One region of the Actinoplanes lobatus genome, then DNA from elsewhere that is predicted to be linked to it. Evidence: riboswitches for the same ligand, from Rfam matches in the RefSeq annotation. Region 1 holds a riboswitch; each other region holds the start of a gene.
The links. Region 1 has a riboswitch for cobalamin ahead of BJ964_RS44085 (VWA domain-containing protein). Riboswitches for the same ligand answer to the same signal wherever they lie in the genome.
Positions count from the first base shown of each region.

Region 2: linked by a shared signal. The riboswitch ahead of cobN (cobaltochelatase subunit CobN) and the one ahead of BJ964_RS44085 (VWA domain-containing protein) in region 1 are both predicted to bind cobalamin.
Region 3: linked by a shared signal. The riboswitch ahead of BJ964_RS11535 (ABC transporter substrate-binding protein) and the one ahead of BJ964_RS44085 (VWA domain-containing protein) in region 1 are both predicted to bind cobalamin.

Region 1 is NZ_JACHNC010000001.1:9,690,474-9,697,173, reverse strand. It holds gene BJ964_RS44095 (citrate synthase) at 1-864, shown strand, start outside; gene BJ964_RS44090 (gluconokinase) at 1,219-2,856, shown strand; cobalamin riboswitch at 3,109-3,235, shown strand; gene BJ964_RS44085 (VWA domain-containing protein) at 3,291-5,675, shown strand; gene cobO (cob(I)yrinic acid a,c-diamide adenosyltransferase) at 5,953-6,552, shown strand; gene BJ964_RS44075 (cobyrinate a,c-diamide synthase) at 6,546-6,700, shown strand, end outside.
Region 2 is NZ_JACHNC010000001.1:591,194-597,893, reverse strand. It holds gene BJ964_RS02590 (precorrin-2 C(20)-methyltransferase) at 1-1,134, opposite strand, end outside; gene BJ964_RS02585 (precorrin-8X methylmutase) at 1,173-1,790, opposite strand; gene BJ964_RS02580 (precorrin-3B synthase) at 1,790-3,439, opposite strand; cobalamin riboswitch at 3,544-3,671, shown strand; gene cobN (cobaltochelatase subunit CobN) at 3,705-6,700, shown strand, end outside.
Region 3 is NZ_JACHNC010000001.1:2,502,260-2,508,959, reverse strand. It holds gene BJ964_RS11565 (ABC transporter permease) at 1-219, shown strand, start outside; gene BJ964_RS11560 (VOC family protein) at 292-1,053, shown strand; gene BJ964_RS11555 (S8 family peptidase) at 1,163-2,335, shown strand; gene fliQ (flagellar biosynthesis protein FliQ) at 2,378-2,647, opposite strand; gene BJ964_RS11545 (ABC transporter ATP-binding protein) at 2,725-3,495, opposite strand; gene BJ964_RS11540 (FecCD family ABC transporter permease) at 3,492-4,574, opposite strand; gene BJ964_RS11535 (ABC transporter substrate-binding protein) at 4,614-5,534, opposite strand; cobalamin riboswitch at 5,625-5,773, opposite strand; gene lepB (signal peptidase I) at 5,765-6,376, opposite strand; gene BJ964_RS11525 (PadR family transcriptional regulator) at 6,373-6,699, opposite strand.

The DNA of each region.
Region 1 (6,700 bases):
TCGACCTTCTACCAGGACGCGCTCGACCCGCTCGACGAGGAGCAGGTCGAAATCTCCACGATCCGGCTGATGGCGAAACTTCCGACCATCGCGGCGTACATCTACAAGAAGTCCATCGGGCACCCGCTGCCGTACCCGGACAACTCGCTCGACTACGTCGAGAACTTCCTGCGCCTGACCTTCGGCCTGCCGACCGTCCAGTACAACGTCGACCCCAAGGTCGCCAAGATCCTGGACATGCTGTTCATCCTGCACGCCGACCACGAGCAGAACTGTTCGACCTCGTCGGTGCGCCTGGTCGGCTCGGCGCAGGCCAACCTGTTCGCCAGCGTCTCCGCCGGCATCAACGCCCTCTCCGGCCCGCTGCACGGCGGCGCCAACGCGGCCGTCCTCGAGATGCTCGAGCAGATCCGCAAGGAGGGCGGAGACGTCACCTCGTTCGTCACCCGGGTGAAGAACAAGGAAAAGGGCGTCAAGCTCATGGGCTTCGGCCACCGGGTCTACAAGAACTACGACCCGCGCGCAGCCATCGTCAAGAAGGCCGCCCAGGAGATGCTCAACACCCTGGACAAGCCGGACCCGCTGCTGGAGATCGCCTTCAAGCTCGAGGAGATCGCCCTCTCCGACGAGTACTTCATCTCCCGCAAGCTGTACCCGAACGTCGACTTCTACACCGGCCTCATCTACAAGGCCATGGGCTTCCCCACCGACATGTTCACGGTGCTGTTCGCGATCGGGCGCCTCCCCGGCTGGATCGCCCAGTGGCGCGAGATGATGACCGACCCGGCCAACAAGATCGGTCGCCCGCGGCAGATCTACACCGGCTCGCCGGTCCGCGACTTCACGCCGATGGACCAGCGCTGACCTTTTCTCCACCCCGCGACGCCCCGCCCTTCCCGGCGGGGCGTTTCGCTTTTCAAGACCCATTTCCGGTACGGGGTGGATCGTTATCGATTAATTCCCCGTCCCGAAATTTCCGGCGATCTTCTGCAACGTGAGCCATTGCCGCCCGCGCCGGGCGTAGCTGCTGTGCCTGATTGCTCCGCTTCGCTCCGCGGCAAAACGCCTTGCCCCGACACCGGCGGTGTTTTGCGGGGGACGCTGAGTGCACGGCCGTTTAGCTCAGCGTGACCGTTTCGTGGTTGAACGTGTCAGCGGTATGAGGGGTGGGGAGGGTGGGCATGAGAGGGTCGGGACGGCACGTTCGGGAGGGGAAGCATGGACGTCGTGATCGGGATCGACACCGGGACCACCGCGACCAAGGGGGTCGCCGCCGGCCCGGCCGGTGAGCTGCGGGCGCTGACCAGCGTCCACTACCCGCTGTCGGTCCCCGGGCCGGGCCGGGCCGAACTCGACCCCCGGCAGCTCACCGGCGCCGCCGTGAAGGCGCTCACCGACGTGGCCGCCGAGTGCCGCGACCGCGGCGACCGGGTGATCGCGATCAGCCTCAGCTCCTTCCTGCACGCGCTGCTGCCGATGGACGCCGCGGGCCGCCCCCTCGGCCCCGTGGTGACGTGGGCGGACGGCCGCTCCGCCCGGCAGTGCGAGAAGATCGTCGCGGCCGGTCCGGCGAAGCGGCTCCAGGCCCGCACCGGCACCCCGGTCCACCCGATGTCGCCGCTCACGAAGCTGGCCTGGTGGGCCGAGGAGGACCCGGACACGCTGCGCGGCACCCCACGCTGGGGCGGCGTCAAGGAGCTGATCGTCGCGGCGCTGGCCGACGCCCCGTTCCTGGTGGACCTGTCGATCGCCTCCGGCACCGGCCTCTACGACATCCACGCCCGCCGGTGGGACGACGAGGCCCTGTCCATCGCCGGCGTGCGCCCCGGGCAGCTCGCCGAGGTCGTCCCCACCACGTACGCCCTCCGGCTGCGTCCCGAGGTGGCGTCCGCCGCCGGCCTGCCGCCGGACGTACCCCTGATCATCGGCGCCGCCGACGGCCCGCTCGCCAACCTGGGCGTCGGCGCCACCCCGCCCGGTGTCGCAGCGGTCTCCCTCGGCACGAGCGGCGCCCTCCGTACCGTCGTGGACCGCCCCACCGCCGACGCCGCCGGCCGCCTGTTCTGCTACGCCCTCACCGAGGACCGCTGGGTGATCGGCGGAGCGGTCAACAACGCCGGCTCGGTCGTACGCTGGGCCGCCCAGAGCCTCGCGGCCCCCGCCCCCGGAGCCCCTGGTGACCGCGGCGCCGGCGCGTATGACGACCGCGTTCCCGGCACCTCCGGCGGTCCCGGCCGTGCGCCCGGCGTCGCGGGCGAGGGCGCCGACGACCTGGACGCCGCCCTGCTGGCCGAGGCCGCCGAGATCCGGGCCGGCAGCGAGGGCCTGCTCTGCCTGCCCTACCTCCTGGGCGAACGTGCCCCCTGGTGGCGCCCCGGCATGCGCGGCGCCTACCTGGGCCTGCGCCGCGAACACGCCCGCCCGCACCTGGTCCGCGCCGCCGTGGAGGGCGTCTGCCAGCAACTCGCCCTGGTCCGCGACTCGTTCGACGCCGAGGGCTGCCCGGTCACCGAGATCCGCGCCACCGGCGGCGCCGCGGCCTCCCGCCTGTGGGTGTCCGTCCTGGCCTCCGCCCTCGACCTCCCGGTGACGGTCGCCGACGTCCCCGAGGGCACCGCCCTGGGCGCCTGCCTCCTGGCCCGGCACGCCCTCGGCGAACTCCCCGACCTGGACCGCGCCGCCGACCTGGTCCCCACCGCGAACGCCACCCACCCCGACCCGGAGGACGCCGCCCTCTACCGCCGCCTGCGCCCCCTGGTGGAACGCTCCGCCCTGGCCGTCCTCGACGTGGTCGCCGAACTCGACCGCCTGGCCCCCGAGCCTCTCCCCGCCACCGAGAAGGCGGTGAGCCGCTGACCGACCCCGCCCGCGGCTGATTCGACCGCGGCCCGCCCCGTCACGGCACCGTCGCGGTGCCGCTTCGAGACCGCCTGATCGTGGGCGCACGGTGGACGCGGCGTGGGGTCGGGCCGTCGATGCCGGACGGATTGGCGCACACGCGGCGCCGGCCGTGCGGACCGCCTTCGGAGAAGGTGCGCTCGGCGGGTGACGGATCCCGCGTTGACGGGTGCCCGGCCGGTCGGGAAGAGTGACCGGCGAGCGGTTGCGGAGGAACCCGGTGCGATTCCGGGACGGTCCCGCCACTGTGACCGGGGAGCGACCCGCTGACCACACACGCCACGGCACCTGCGCCGGAAGGCGAGCGGGAAACGTCGATCCGGGAGTCAGGAGACTCCGGCCGCTCGCGTCGACCGACGAGCGGGCGTGGACACCCGCCGGAAGGGATCCTGGTGACTACTCCGTACCCGTTCTCGGCCGTGGTGGGTCTCGACGACCTGCGCCTGGCCCTGCTGCTCACCTCGGTGTCACCGGCCGTCGGCGGGGTCCTCGTCCGCGGCGAGAAGGGCACGGCCAAGAGCACCGTCGTCCGCGCCGTGGCCGGCCTGCTGCCACCGGTCACCGTGGTGCCCGGCTGCCGTTTCGCCTGCGATCCCGCCGCCCCGGACCCGGCTTGCCCGGACGGCCCGCACCCCACCCTCCCCGGCCCGGCACGTCCGGACGCCCCGGCGGACGCCACGACCGCGGCCACGGTCCGGCCCGCGTCGCTCGTCGAGTTGCCGGTCGGCGCCACCGAGGACCGGGTGGTCGGCACGCTCGACCTGCAGCGCGCGCTCACCGACGGGGTGAAGGCCTACGACCCGGGCCTGCTCGCCGCCGCCCACCGGGGTGTCCTCTACGTCGACGAGGTGAACCTCCTGCCGGACCACCTGGTGGACCTTCTGCTGGACGCGGCGGCGATGGGCCGGGCACACGTCGAGCGGGACGGGGTGTCGGTCAAGCACGCGGCGAGATTCCTGCTGGTCGGCACGATGAACCCGGAGGAGGGCGAGCCCCGGCCCCAGCTGGTCGACCGGTTCGGCCTGGTCGTCAACGTCGCCGCACCCCGCGACGCCCGTCAGCGCGCCGAGGTGGTGCGCCGCCGCCTCGCCTACGAGGCCGACCCGGACGGTTTCGCGGCGCGCTGGGCCGACGCCGAACGCGACTACGCGGCGCGCATCGCCACCGCCCGCGCCGCTCTTCCGGCGGTGACGCTGCCCGACGCCGAACTCGACCGGATCGCCCGGGTCTGCCTCGCCTACGGCGTGGACGGCATGCGCGCCGACATCGTGGTCGCCCGCTGCGCCGTAGCCCTGGCCGCCTGGCACGGCCGCGACCGGGTCACCGCCGACGACGTCCGGGACGCGGCCCGCCTCGCTCTCCCGCACCGCCGCCGTACCGACCCGCTGGACCCGCCCGGCACCGACGAACAGAAGCTCGACGACGCCCTGGCCGAAGCCGAACGCCAGGCCGAACAGGACCGAGCCGAACAGGAACGCGCCGAACAGGAACGCGCCGAACAGGAACGTGCCGAGCGCGATCAGGCCGACCGCGAACGGGCCGAGCGCGAAGCAGCCGACCGGGAACGAGCCGGCCAGGACGGTCAGAACGGCGGCGGCCCCGACGACGAGCCGGACCCCGACATCGACCCGGACCCGGACGGCGGCGGCCCCGGCGGCGGAGGCCCGCGAAACGACACCCCGCGAGACGGCGGCGGGCCGTCCGGAGCAGGATCACCCCACGGGGGTACGGAGGAGAGCACGCCCCCGTCCAGCAACGACGAGGCGCCGCAACCGGAGAAGGCGGGCGCGACAGCCGCCGCCGGCCAGGCGTTCCGCACCCGCACACTCCGGATCACCGCCCGTGGCGAGGGCGGTCACGCCGGCCGCCGCTCCCCGGCCTTCGCCCGCCGGGGCCGCGTAGTCGGCAGCCGCGTCCCGCAGGGCAAGCTCTCCGGCGCCCCTCACCTCTTCGCCACTCTCCGGGCAGCCCTCGACCGAGCCGCCCTCGACCGAACCGCCCTATCCCCGGATCGGTTTGTGGCGTCCCAGGATCGGGTGCCTCAGGGTCAGGTGGCTCAGGGTCAGGTGGCTCAGGGTCAGGTGGCTCAGGGGCGGGCGGCCTGGGAGCGGCGGGGTGGGATCCGGGTGTCGCCGCGGGATCTGCGGGAGTCGGTGCATGTGGGGCGCGAGGCGAACCTGGTGCTCTTCGTGGTGGACGCGTCCGGGTCGATGGCCGCGCGGAAGCGGATGACGCTGGTCAAGACGGCGGTGCTGTCGCTGTTGCGGGACGCCTACCAGCGGCGGGACCGGATCGGGATGATCACTTTCCGGGGACGGGACGCCGAGGTGGTGCTGCCGCCGACGTCCAGCCATGAGGTCGGCGTGATGCGGCTGGCCGCGCTGCGGACCGGTGGCCGTACCCCGCTCGCGGCGGGGCTCCGTGCCGCGGCCGCGACCATCGCCACCGAGCGCCGCCGCGACCCGCGACGGCGGCCGCTGCTGGTGGTGGTCACCGACGGCCGGGCCACGAGCGGACCCGATCCGGCCCTGCTCGCGCCCGCGCTGGCCGGTGTGGCGACCGTGGTCGTCGACTGCGAGTCCGGCCCGGTCCGGCTGGGCCTGGCCGGAAAGCTGGCGGCGGTTCTTCGAGCCGATCTCATGCCGCTGGAACACCTTCAAGCCACTACCGTTCTCCAGCCGGCGGCCCGCACCGCCGCTACCGCCTCGGCTCCGGCCGACCGCTCCTACCGCACCGCCTCAGCTCCGGCCGACCGTTCCTACCGCACCGCCGCGTAGGCGGTTCGGTGCGGGTCAGGCCGGCGTCCGTGTGCTGCCCTCATCCGCCCGTCGGCGCGGTCCCCGCCGGGCCGGGACGGTACCGAGGTAACGGCGGGGTGAGGGCGGGTTTCGCCGGGGGTGAGGTGACGGTGGGGTGAGGGGGAGTTTCGCAGGGGCGTGAGGGGCGCGCGCCGGGCGGGCCACCTTCGCCGCGGCCGGCGGGACGGTGTGGGATGGGCTGGACGGCTCACCGCGTACCGGGAATGGGGTTGATCTTGAGAAGGAGGAGGAGCGCGTGCCGCAAGGGAAAGTGACGAGCGTGCCCGACGACGGGCTGACGACGCGGCAGCGGCGGCGGCAGGCGGTGTTCGCGGTGCATACCGGGGCGGGCAAGGGGAAGTCGACGGCCGCGTTCGGGATGGCGCTGCGGGCCTGGAGCGCGGGCTGGCCGATCGGGGTGTTCCAGTTCGTCAAGTCGGAGAAGTGGAAGGTCGGCGAGGAGGCCGCGCTCAAAGCGCTCGGCGCGGCCGGGCCGACGCCGGTGACCTGGCACAAGATGGGTGAGGGCTGGTCCTGGATCCAGCGTGCGGGCAGCGAGCGGGACCATGCCGCCGAGGCCGCCGAAGGGTGGGCGCAGATCAAGCGGGACCTGGCCGCGGAGACGTTCCGGTTCTACGTGCTGGACGAGTTCACCTATCCGATGAAATGGGGCTGGGTGGACGTCGAGGACGTGGTCACGACGCTGCGGGAGCGGCCGGGCACCCAGCATGTGGTGATCACCGGGCGGGACGCGCACCCGGACCTGGTGGCGGCCGCCGACCTGGTCACCGAGATGACGAAGGTGAAGCACCCGATGGACGCCGGGCGCAAGGGGCAGCAGGGCATCGAATGGTAGACCGGCTGGTCATCGCGGCGCCGGCGTCGGGACACGGGAAGACGACCGTGGCCACCGGGCTGCTGGCGGCGTTCGCGCGGCGCGGGGTGCCGGTGGCGCCGTTCAAGGTGGGGCCGGACTACATCGACCCGGGCTATCACGCGCTCGC
Region 2 (6,700 bases), 9.1 Mb from region 1:
CGCCACCCGCCGCCCACGTCTCGCCAGGTCCAGGGCGAACGCGGCACGCTCCGCCTCGACCCGGTTGTCCGAGGAGTGCCGGCGCTGCCGCGGATTCGGCGGCACCCGGTCGACGTACGGGCCGTAGCCGACCAGGTCGTCGGCGGCGGCCAGCGCCTCCTGCGCCTCCGGGGTCAGCCAGTGCCGGGCGCCCGGCCCCAGCCCGACCACCGTCACCCCGCCGGTGCCGCGGTCGTCGCCGCTCGCGAACCGGGTCAGCGCTGCGGCGTTCGCATCCTCCAGGCTGACCAGGCCGCCGTCCGGCTCGGCCGTCGCCGCGGCCGTGCCGTTGAACGTGGTGTCCACCGGGGCCTCGGCGAACCCGGCCGGTGCCGCGGCGCCGGACCCGAACGCGGTCGCGGCCGGGCTCGGCAGCAGGGCCAGCGAGAAGTACGGCACCGTGGCCGGGTCGACGTCCCGCAACGGGCCGGACCGCTCCCGGCCGGTGGTGGCGCGCTCCACGTACCAGGCGTCGTCGAGCCGGCCCGCCTCGGTGAGCGCCTCCCGGACACCCTCGAAGGTGCGGCCCAGCTTCATCACGGCCGCCGAGTCGGTGGCGGCCAGGCGCTCCGCCAGATCCTTCGGCTCCAGCGTCCCGGGCAGCACGGTGAGCACCTCGTCGCGCTCCATCAGCGGCCGGCCGAGCACCGCCGACGCGGCGCTGACCGACGTGACACCGGGGACGACGGTGGCGTGGTACCGGCCGGCCAGGCGCTTGTGCATGTGCATGTAGGAGCCGTAGAAGAACGGGTCACCCTCGGCCAGCACCACCACGTCCCGGCCGGCGTCCAGATGCGCGGCGAGCCGGGCCGCCGACTCGGCGTAGAAGTCGTCGATGGCGCCCTGGTAGCCGCCCGGATGGTCGGTCGTCCCGGTGGTCACCGGGTAGATGAGGGCCTCCTCGATCTGACCCTCCCGCAGGTACCCGGCCGCGATGGCGCGCGCGTTGCTGCGCCCGTGCCCCGCCGCGTGATAGGCCACCACGTCCGCCGCGGCGATCAGCCGGGCCGCCTTCACGGTGACCAGCTCCGGGTCGCCGGGGCCAAGCCCGACCCCGAAGAGGCGGCCGGTCTTCCGTACTGGCTCGTTCGTCATCTCTTCCGACCTATTCCGCTTCGTTCCGCACCGGGGCCTCACTCCGCTTCGGAAGCGAGGGCGTTCACCGCGGCGGCGGTGATGGCGCTGCCACCCCGGCGGCCGCGCACGATCAGGTAATCCAGACCGGACTCGGCGAGAGCCTCCTTGGACTCGGCCGCGCCGATGAAACCGACCGGGATGCCGAGCACCGCGGCCGGCCGGGGCGCGCCCGCCGCGACCATCTCCAGCAGCCGGAACAGCGCGGTCGGCGCATTGCCGACCGCCACCACAGCGCCGCCCAGCCGGTCACCCCACAGGTCGAGGGCGGCCGCGCTGCGGGTGTTGCCGATCGCCGCGGCCAGCCCCGGCACCGCCGGATCCCGCAGCGTGCAGATCACCTCGTTGGCCGCCGGCAGCCGCGACCGGGTCACCCCGGACGCCACCATCTCCGCGTCACAGAGGATCGGCGCGCCGTCGAGCAGCGCCTTCCGCGCCGCGGTGACCACACCCGGACTGAACCGGACATCCTTCACCAGATCCACCATCCCGCAGGCGTGGATCATCCGGACCACCACCCGCGACACGTCCTCCGGCAGCCCCGACAGGTCCGCCTCGGCCCGGATGGTGGCGAACGAGCGCCGGTAGATCTCCGCACCGTCGCGCACATACTCCATCAGGGCCTCCTAGCCACAGCCACGATCTCCCCCAACCCGGTCACGGCCGCGCCGACCTCGCTGATCCTCGGCGATCCCGCCCCCGCAGTCGATGGGCCGACCAGTCCGGATCCGTCACCCTCCGCGCCGGAGATCCCCGATGCGCCGACGAGTCCGGATCGGCCGCTCTCCGCGCCGGTCGTTTGCGATGGCCGGGCTGGGCCTGTTCGGCCGCTCTCCGCGCTGGTCGTTTGCGATGGCCGGGCTGGGCCTGTTCGGCCGCTCTCCGCGCTGGTCGTTTGCGATGGCCGGGCTGGGCCGGTTCGGTCACTCTCCGCGCTGGTCATCCCTGGCAGGTCGGCGGGGCCGGCTCGGTCACCGTCCGTGCGGGCGACCAGGTAGCCGTCGGTGGTGGCCTCGACGCGGACGTGCGGGCCGGACGGGCTGCCGCACGCGCGGGCGCAACCCACCCAGTGGACCGGCAGGCCGTCGACGAAACGGGCCGTGGCGGTGGCGTCGGCGCGGACGTCGGCCAGCGATTTCGCGCAACCTGGCCGCCCGGCGCAGGCGGTCACCCCGGACCATGGCGAATCCGCGGCCACCGCGAGCCCGGCCGCGGCCAGACGGTCCGCCCACTCCACCGCCGCCGACGGCGGCAGATCGGCCACGATCACCCCACGCCAGGGGGTCACCACCAGCTGATCGGCGCCTTCCAAAACCCTGAGGGGTACGCCGGTCAGGCGCCCCAACGGCACCAGCGCCCCCACCGCGGCCAGCCCGTCCGCCTGAGCCACCACACCGACCAGATCGGTGGCGCCGGTGGCCTCGACCGGAACCGCCGCCGGCACGGCGACGGGCGTCAACCCGAGGACGCCGGCCACCCGGGCCGACACACGCGCCGGGCCGTCGGTCAACTCCCGCAAACGCCACGCGGCCGGGCCGTCGCCCCGCTGCTCCTCCCGCTCGGCGAGGAACGCGTGCGCCGCCGCGATCAGCGCCGGCACCACCCGGCCGGCCTCCACCCGGAGCCCGGTGTCGTGCCCGGCGAAGCGGATCGCGAACAGCCCGCCACCGGTGTGCCCCCGCTCTTCCGGCCCCGCGACAGCCGTGTGGGTGGTGGGCGCCGGTGGTGTGGGGCTGGTCGTGGGCGGCTGGGTGGTGGGCGCCGGTGTGGGGTTGGTGGGGGCCGGCCGGGTGGTGGGCGCCGGTGCGGGGTTGGGGGCCGGGACGGCGGCGACGTCGGGGGACAGGGGGACGTGGCCGAGCGCGAACAGGAACTTGCCGGGGAGGCCGGCCAGGGCGGGATCGTCCACGATGGCGCGATCCAAGGCCGGTATCAGAGCGCGGATCGTCGATCCTGGGAGTGGCGGCGACGCGATGTTCCGGACATTGTCGTGGGTCTGTGAGGGCAGCAGCCCGGCGGCGCGCAAGCGGGTCGCCAAGGCCGGGGCGTCGGTGGCCGACAGGCCTCTGAGCTGGAGATTGGCCCGCGAGGTCAACTCCAGGGCGCCGTCGCCGAACTCCTCGGCCAGCGCGCGCAGCGCGCGCAGCCGGGCGCCGGTCAGCAGCCCGCCGGGCAGCCGGACCCGGGCCAGCAACCCGTCGGCGGCGGCGTGCAGCCGCAGCGCGCCGGGGCAGGCGTCGGTGTCGGAAGTCCGGACGGGAGACATGGCCCGGATACTACGGCCGACCCCCGACAGGAATTCACCGTCGCCTCTCGGTGGGTCGGCAGCGTCACAGCGGCCGTTCCGCCTTGACGCGGGACACCGGGGTTCGGAAAAGTTATGGCTCACGAGCGGCGACGCCGCGGAGGAAGCCGGTGTGACTCCGGCGCGGTCCCGCCACTGTCACCAGGGAGTTCGAGCCCTGGGAGCCAGGAACTCCGGTCGCCGTGACATCCGACTACCCGGGGCGCGGACCCCGAGGGGAGCGCGCGTGTTTCTGCTGCTGTCGACGTCCGACACCGACCTGCTCAGCGCCCGGGCCAGTGGTTCGGCCTGGCGCCCGGCCAACCCGGCCCGCACTTCGGTCACCGATCTGCCCGGCCTGCTCGACGGGGCCGACCTTGTCGTGGTGCGCATCCTGGGCGGCCGCCGGGCCTGGGAGGAGGGGCTGGACACGCTGCTCGCGGGCGACGTGCCGGTGGTGGTCCTGGGCGGCGAGCAGGCGCCGGACGCCGAGTTGATGAAGCTGTCCACGGTGCCCGCCGGGGTGGCCGCCGAGGCGCACACCTATCTGGCGCACGGCGGCGCGGACAATCTGGTCTCGCTGCACGACTTCCTCTCCGACACGGTGCTGCTGACCGGCAACGGGTTCGCGCCGGCCGTGGAGAGCCCACAGTGGGGTTTCCTGCCGCGCCCGGAGTCCACCGGCGAGGCGACCGTGGCGGTGCTCTATTACCGGGCGCATCACATGGCCGGCAACACGGCGTTCGTCGAGACGCTCTGCCGGGCGATCGAGGCCAAGGGCGCGCGGGCCATGCCGATCTTCACGGCCTCGTTGCGGACCGCCCCGCCGGAGCTGCTGGCCGAGCTGCGCAAGGCGGACGCGCTGGTGGTGACCGTGCTGGCGGCCGGCGGCACCCGCCCGGCGACCGCGAGCGCGGGCGGCGACGACGAGGCGTGGGATGTCGGCGTGCTCGCCGACCTGGACGTGCCGATCCTCCAGGGGCTGTGCCTGACGAGTTCGCGGGCCGCCTGGGAGGCCGCCGACGACGGGCTGACCCCGCTGGACGCGGCGACGCAGGTGGCGATCCCGGAGTTCGACGGCCGGATCATCACGGTGCCGTTCTCGTTCAAGGAGATCGACGAGGACGGGCTGTCGGTCTATGCGGCCGACGAGGAGCGGGCGTCGCGGGTGGCCGGGATCGCGGTGGCGCACGCCCGGCTGCGGCACGTCCCGCCGGCCGATCGCAGGATCGTGCTGATGCTGTCGGCCTACCCGACCAAGCATTCCCGGATCGGGAACGCGGTCGGTCTGGACACGCCGGCCTCGACGGTCGCCCTGCTGGCTGCTCTCGCCGACCGGGGTTACCGGATCGGTGACTTCGGGTCCTACGACGGCGACGGGCTCATCCACACGTTGATCGCGGCCGGCGGGCAGGACCCGGACTGGCTGACCGAGGAGCAGCTGTCCGGAAACCCGGTGCGAATTCCGGCATCTCGCTACCAGACCTGGTTCGGCCAGCTCCCCGAGGACTTCCGGGAGAGTGTCGAGCGGCACTGGGGTCAGGCCCCCGGTGAGCTGTATGTCGACGACGGCGACATCGTGCTGGCCGCGCTGCGCGACGAGAACATCGTGGTGATGGTCCAGCCTCCGCGCGGGTTCGGGGCCAACCCGGTCGCCATCTACCACGACCCCGACCTGCCGCCGAGCCACCACTACCTGGCCGCCTACCGGTGGGTGGCCGACGAGTTCGGCGCGCACGCGGTGGTGCACGTCGGCAAGCACGGCAACCTGGAGTGGCTGCCCGGCAAGAACGTGGGCATGTCCGCGTCGGACGGCACCGACGCGGCCCTCGGCGACCTGCCGCTGATCTACCCGTTCCTCGTCAACGACCCCGGCGAGGGTACGCAGGCGAAGCGCCGGGCACACGCCACGCTGGTCGACCATCTGATCCCGCCGATGGCCCGCGCCGAGTCGTACGGGGACATCGCCCGCCTGGAGCAGCTGCTCGACGAGCACGCGACCATCGCCGCCCTCGACCCGGCCAAGCTCCCGGCGATCCGGGCGCAGATCTGGACGCTGATCCAGGCCGCCAAGATGGACCACGACCTCGGCCAGCGGCACCGGCCGGAGGCCGAGGAGTTCGACGACTTCATCATGCACATCGACGGATGGCTGTGTGAGGTCAAGGACGTGCAGATCCGTGACGGGCTGCACGTGCTGGGGGCGGCGCCGACCGGGGAGGCGCGGGTCAACCTGGTGCTCGCCATGCTGCGGGCGCGGCAGATGTGGGCCGGTCAGGTGGCGGCGCTGCCGGGTCTGCGGGAGGCGCTGGGTCTCGCGGAGGACGCGTCCACCGCGGAGACCGACGAGATCGAGGCGCAGGCGCGGGCACTGGTCACGGCCATGGAGGAGCGTGGTTGGCCGACGGAGGTCCCGGCGGACCTGGTCGCCGCACCGGCGGGCGCCGCTTCCGCCGCACCGGCGGGCGCCGCTTCCACCGCACCTCCGGCGACGCTTCCCGGCGTACACGATATTTCGGATTTGTCGGTATTGCCGGATGTGGTGCGCGTGCTGGAGTTCGCGGCCACCGAGGTCGTGCCGCGGCTCGCCCGCACCACCGACGAGCTGACCAACGTGCTGCACGCGCTCGACGGCGGTTACGTGCCGGCCGGCCCCAGCGGCTCCCCGCTGCGCGGCCTGATCAACGTGCTGCCGACCGGCCGCAACTTCTACTCCGTCGACCCCAAGGCCATCCCGAGCCGGCTCGCCTGGGAGACCGGGCAGGCGATGGCCGACTCGCTGCTGACCCGCTACCGGGCCGACCACGGCGAGTGGCCCCGCTCGGTCGGGCTCTCCGCCTGGGGCACCAGCGCCATGCGGACCGCCGGCGACGACATCGCCGAGATCCTCGCCCTGATCGGCGTCCGCCCGGTCTGGGATCCGGCGTCCCGGCGGGTCACCGGCCTGGAGCCGATCCCGGCCGAGGAGCTGGGCCGCCCCCGCATCGACGTGACGGTCCGTGTCTCGGGCTTCTTCCGTGACGCGTTCCCGCACGTGGTGGCTCTGCTCGACGACGCGTTCACCCTGATCGCCGGGCTGGACGAGCCGGACAACTTCGTCCGCGAGCACGCCCTGCGCGACCAGGGCGAGCACGGCGACTGGCGGCGGGCCACCATGCGGATCTTCGGGTCGCGGCCGGGGGCGTACGGCGCCGGAATCCTGCCGCTCATCGACAGCCGGAACTGGCGGGACGACGCCGATCT
Region 3 (6,700 bases), 7.2 Mb from region 1:
GGTGGCGGCCTCATGACGCCGCCCGGTGGCGCGCCCGGCTTCGTGGAGGATCTGGCGCCCTACCTGCCGACCGGCGGCGCGGTTCGGCTGATGTGGGCGGCGGTGGGTGATTTCCCGTTCGATACCGGTTCGATGCTGGCCCTGGTCGCCTGGACGTCGCTTTTCGGCGCGCTCGCCATCTGGGCCCAGCGGCGCGACGAGGGCCGCCGTTTCGGCTGAGGCCCGAGACAAGGAGCCTGAAGGTTGACACTTTAATACAGATGCTGGCATGGAAATGCCACGATGCCTGACATGACCGTTCCGTCGCCTGGCGTGCCCAACTGGGTGGATCTGGCCACCGCCGACCTCGATGACGCGATTCGCTTCTACACCGCGCTGTTCGGCTGGACCGCAGAGATCTCCGGCGACGACTTCGGGGGTTACACCACCTTCCACCTGAACGGGCTGCCCGTGGCCGGCGCCGGACCGCTGTTCGGCGAGGGACAGCAGACCGCCTGGAGCACGTATTTCGCGGCCGGTGACGCGGACGCGGTCGCCGGCCGGGTGGAGAGCGCGCAGGGCAAGGTGCTGGTGCCGCCGTTCGACGTGATGGACCAGGGACGGATGGCGGCGTTCCTGGATCCGGCGGGGGCACCGTTCAGTACCTGGGAGGCCGGGATGATGCGCGGCGCCGAGGTGTTCGGCCTGCCCGGCGCGTGCACGTGGAACGAGTTGAACACCCGGGACCTGGAGGGCGCGATGGCCTTCTACGGCGCGGTATTCGGCTGGACCTTCCGGCAGGCCCACGTCACCGGCCTGCCGTACGTGATCTGCGAACTCAACCGCACCCCGGTGGCCGGCCTCCAGCTGATGGTCGGCAGCGGCTGGCCGGACGATCTCCCGGCGCACTGGCTCGTCTATTTCGCGGTGAGCGACTGTGATCGCGCCGCCGAGCACGCCGCCTCCCTGGGCGGCCGGATCGTGCATCCGCCCACGCAGATCGCGCCCGGACGTTACGCGGTGCTGTCCGATCCGCAGGGCGGCACGTTCGCAATCCTCAACAATCATCGATAAAAGTCGTTGTCAGGGCTCTAACGAATCGTTGATCTTCAATCAAAGGTTTCTCTCTAGCGTCTTCGTCAGGCGTCCAACAAGGACACCGGCCACGACCATGGAGGAACCCATGCGACCCGCCATCCGAGGTGCCGCGATCCTCGCCGGCTCCGCTCTCGCCCTCTCCCTCGCCACCCCCGCGTTCGCCACACCGGCGACCGGGACGGTCCTGTACGCGGACAGCGCCGCCGCGATCGACGGCTCGTACGTCGTCGTCTTCAAGAACGGCGACGCCGACCGCTCCCGAGCCGACCGGCTCACCAAGCGTTACGGCGGCAGTGTCACCCGAGTCTTCGGCAGCGCCGTCGAGGGTTACACCGCGAAGTTGAGCGCCGCCCAGGCCGCCCGGCTCGCCGCCGATCCCGCCGTCGCGTCGGTCGAGGCCGACCAGGTCGTCCGGATCGCCGGCACGCAGACCTCTGCGCCGTGGGGCCTGGACCGCATCGACCAGCGGGCGCTCCCGCTGAGCGGCACCTACACGTACGGGGTGAGCAGCGGCGTCACCGTCTACGTGGTGGACACCGGCATCACGATCACCCACCAGGACTTCGGGGGCCGCGCGTCGTACGGCTACGACGCCGTCGACGGGGACAACATCGCGCAGGACGGCAACGGGCACGGCACCTTCGTGGCCGGGGTCGCGGCCGGCAGCACCTACGGCGTCGCCAAGAGCGCCAACGTCGTCGGTGTCCGGGTGCTCGACAACAACGGCTCGGGCACGACCGCCGGGGTCATCGCCGGCATCGACTGGGTGACCGCCAACGCGACCCCCGGCCGTTCGGTGGCGAACCTGAGCCTCGGCGGCGGGGCGAGCAGCACCCTGGACGCGGCGGTGCGGCGGTCGATCACGGCGGGGATCCCGTACACGATCGCGGCCGGCAACTCGGGGGTCAACGCGAGCAACACGTCCCCGGCCCGGGTCACCGAGGCACTCACCGTCGGCGCCACGAGCAACGCGGACGCCAAGGCCTCCTGGTCGAACTACGGCTCGGTGCTGGACCTCTTCGCGCCCGGCGTCTCGATCACCTCGGCGTGGCGGACCAGCGACACCGCCACCTACACCGGCAGTGGCACCTCGTTCGCGGCCCCGCACGTGGCCGGCGCGGTCGCCCTCTACCTGGCCGCCAACCCGGGCGCCTCGGTCAGCACGGTCAACGCGGCGATCGTGAACAACGCCACCACCGGAGTGGTCACCAGCCGCGGCACCGGCTCGCCGAACCGGCTGCTCTACGTCGGTTCCTGATCCTCCCCTGACGGAAGGGCCGCCCGGTTCGGGCGGTCCTTCTCAGGCGAGCAGGCTCGGGACCTTCTCGAAGAGCTGGGTGGTGTAGGTCATCATCTCGTGGAGCATCCAGTTGCCGGCCAGCAGCAGGGCCGCGCCGATCGCGATCGCCTTCGGGACGAAGGAGAGCGTGGCCTCCTGGATCTGGGTGACCGACTGGAAGAGCGAGACGGCGAAGCCGACCACGAGGGCGGTCAGGAGCACCGGCGCCGCCATCTTCGCCGCGATCGTCAGGGCCTGCATCGCCAGCTCAACCACCATCGTGTCCGTCATGCCCATCAGTTCGGGGACTTGAGGAAACGCCGGAGTGCGGAACGGGCAGGACCCGGTTGCCGTCCGGTTGTGCAAGATCAGCCGCGGACGGCCACCACGAGCGGTCCCCGGTCGCCCTCGATGATCCGGACCTTGACCCGGTAGTGCTCGGCCAGGTTCGGTTCGGTCAGCACCTCGGCGGGCGTGCCGGACGCGGCCACCCGGCCGGCGGCCAGCAGGAACATCCGGTCGGCGTACTCGCCGGCGGTGGTCAGGTCGTGCATGGTGGCGAGCACGGTCAGGCCCCGCTCGGCGCGCAGCCGGTCCACCAGCTCCAGCACCTCCTGCTGGTGACCGATGTCCAGGGCGCTGGTCGGCTCGTCCAGCAGCAGGATCCCGGCCCCCTGGGCGAGCGCCCGGGCCAGGAAGACCCGCTGCCGCTCCCCGCCGGAGAGGGTCTCGAGACGCCGCCCGGCGAAGGACTCCAGGTCCAGCGCGACCAGGACCTCCTCCACCGCGGCCAGGTCCGTCGCCGACTCCCGGCCCAGCGGCGGGATGAACGGGGTACGCCCGAGCAACACGTAGTCGAACACCCGCATGGCCGGCGGCACCACCGGTGACTGGAGCACGGTGGCCACCGCCTTGGCCCGTTCGCGGCGGGACAGACGGTCGGCCGGGACGCCGTGCCACCGGACCGTCCCGCCGAACGTCAGCAGCCCGCCGATGGCCCGCAGCGCGGTGGACTTGCCGGCCCCGTTCGGCCCGATGACGGTGACCCACTCGCCCTCGGCCACGTCCAGGTCCACACCGTCGACGATGAGGGTCCCGTCCAGCCGTACCGTGAGGCCCTCCACTTCAATAGCGCTCATGACGGCACCGCCCGGTTGGTCCGCAGCACCAGCACGAAGAAGGGCGCGCCGAGGAACGCCGTGACCACACCGATCGGGATCTCCGCGTCTCCGCCCGCGGTCCGGGCGACCAGGTCGGCGAGGACCAGGAAGGCCGCCCCGAACAGCAGCGACAGCGGCAGCAACGCCCGGTAGCTGGGCCCGGTCATCAGTCGCAGCGTGTGCGGCACGATGATCCCGACGAAGCCGATCAGCCCGGAGGCGCTGACCGCGGCGGCGGTGCCCAGCGAGGCCGCGATGATCAGCAGGTAGCGGGACCGCTGCGGGTGCAGGCCCAGGCTGGTCGCCTCGGCGTCGCCGACGGTCAGCACGTCCAGCTCGCGGCGCTGGGCCAGCACGATCGCGGCGGTCATCACCGTGTAGGGCAGGATCACCCGCACGTCGTGCCAGCCCGCGGTGGACAGCCGGCCGAGCGTCCAGGAGAACACCTCACGGACCGACTCGACGTTCCGTTGCAGCAGGTAGGTCTGCGCCGCGGACAGGAACGCCGACACCGCGACCCCGGCCAGGATCAGGGTGGCGGGCGACCGGTCCCGGCCCCCGGCCGCGCCGAGCAGCCAGGTGAGGGCCACCGCGCCGACCGCGCCCACGAACGCCGCCATCGGCGCCCCGATCGGCAGCTCGGTGACCTCGCCGGTGGCCCGCAGGACGATCACCGCGGTCACCCCGAGACCGGCGCCGGCCGCCACCCCGAGCAGGTGCGGATCGGCCAGCGGGTTGCGGAAGGCACCCTGGTAGGCGGCGCCGGCCAGGGCCAGCATCGAGCCGACCAGCGCGCCCAGCACCACGCGGGGCAGCCGGAGCTGGGTGAGGATCGCGATCTCACGGTCGGTCAGGCCGCTGTCCAGGCGTACCCCCGGAAGGAGATTGAGCATCTCCACCGCGACGCCGCCGGGCGGCAGCCGGACCGACCCGAAGGCCAGCGCCAGGACCATCGCTCCCAGCAGCGTGAGCACTCCGGCCGCCAGCCACACCGGGCGCAGCCCGGCAGGCCGGCGCCGGCTCATGGCGCCGCCTCCGCTTCGCTCCAGCGTCGCCATGAGTTCAAGACTGAGCCGATGATTCGCTCGCAAGCTCGCTCATTGGGGAACCTTGCTCACCGCGTCTCCGACGGCCTTGACCAGATCGACGGTACGGGGACCCCAGCGCGAGGCGATGTCGTCGTCGAGGGCGTAGATCTGGCCCTTGCCGACGGCGGCGATCGACGACCAGCCGGGCCGCGCCTTCACCGTCTCCGGGGACTGCTGGCAGCACTTCGTGTCGGCCAGGAAGATGGTGTCCGGGTTCGCCTGGACCAGCGACTCCTGGGCCAGCTGCGGGTAGCCGCCGAGCTTGCCGTCCGGGTCGGCGGCGTCGGCCACGTTGGTCATCCCGAAGAGGTTGAAGACCGAGCCGATGAAGGTCTTCGAGGTGGCCGAGTACAGGTCCGGGCCCAGCTCGTAGTAGTAGCTGAGCGGCTTGCTCCGGGCCGGCACCGACTTGACGATCGTGTCGATGTCCGCGGCCATCCGCTCGTTCAGCGCCTTCGCCTCGGCCGGGTGACCGGTGAGCGCGCCGAGTTCGGTGATCTCCCGGTAGGTGTCGTCGAGGGTGGCGGCGGCCGGTGACACGAACGCCGGGATCGACAGTTTGCCGAGCTGGGCCACGATGCCGTCGGAGTCGTTGGACAGCACCACGAGGTCCGGGTCCTTGGCCGCGATCGCCTCGGCGTTCGGCTTGAAACCGGACAGGTCGGTCTTCGGTGCGTCGGCCGGGTAGGTGGACTGGTCGTCGACCGCGGTGACCTGCGGCCCGGCGCCGATCGCGTAGAGCATCTCGGTGGCCGTCGGGCTCAGCGACACGATCTTCGCGGGCTGAGCGTTCAGGGTCACGGCGCCGACCGTGACCGGGTACGCCCCGGCGGCGGCGCTGGACGCGGTGGCGGGCTCGGGTTCGTTACTCGCACATCCGGTGAGGAACAGTGCGGTGGCCGCTATGGCAGCGGTGAGCAGGCGTTTCATCGGTCCTCCTGTCGGCCGGTCAGGTGGTGCTTCGCCGACAGGGGCCACGCTGGCCGCCGCCCGCGAGGCGCCCCTCCCCGGGAGCGCTGAATCGCGACCGACGCCCAGGCGACCTGGCTAGACCTCCGAAGAGGGATCACAGTTGCGGGACAGCTCCGGTTTCACACCGGCTTCGCTGCGGCGCGGTCCCTGAAACGCTAACCCACGGCCGTCCCGCAACCTCAACGGCATCACATGACGAGCCTTCCGGTCACATCGTCCGTGCTGATCAGGCCCCAGTGGCGGGAGTCCTGGGCCACCGGGCGACTGTCACCGAGCACGTAGACGGCGCCGTCCGGGACGGTGACCGGAGCGCACTCGGTGCCGACCACCTGGGACTCGAACGACAGGTACGGCTCGTCGAGCGCCGTGCCGCCGCGCAGCACCCGCCCGTCCCGGCACTCGATGCGGTCACCGGGCAGGCCGATGACCCGGAGCAGGGTCTCGTGTCCGGGCGCGTCCGGGATCGGGAGAGCGACGATGTCGCCGTGGTCGATGCCGGTCACCCGGTAGCCGATCCGGTCGACCAGGTGGCGGCTCGTGACGGCGAGGGTCGGATTCATGGCGTTGCTCGGCACGAACCAGATCGAGAAGGAGAACGACGTGGTCACGGCGAGCAGCACGGCGGCCAGCGCGACCCCGTAGGCGACCGGCCGCTCCCGTGCCGCCACCCACAGCCCGCCGGCGGTCCAGCGCAGCGCCGCCCAGGTCCCGGTGGTCTGATCGAACTCGGCCAGCACCGCTTCACCCCACGGCTTGCCCGTGACCGCGGTCCTCAGGATCAGGTACAGCACCCGCCTCATGCCGGCCTCACGATCGCCAGGCTCGTGCCCCGGCGGGCCGCGGCCTTGGCCGCCGCGTCGGCCAGCCGGACCCGGGCCAGCGCCACCCCGTCGCCGGTCAGCCGGTAGGTGTGCCGGGGCGGGCGGCCGGGCTGGTCGGAGGGCTCCCAGCCGGCCTCCAGCAGCGCCTGCTCGGTGAGGCGCATCAGGATCGGGTAGAGCGTCCCGGAGGCCAGGCCGGTCTCGCGGCTCAGGTCGTAACCGTAACGCCAGGTGGACGGGTCCTTCATCAGCGCCTCGAAGAGCCGCAGGGTCTGCGGCGAGGCATGCGGTGTCCTCGGCATG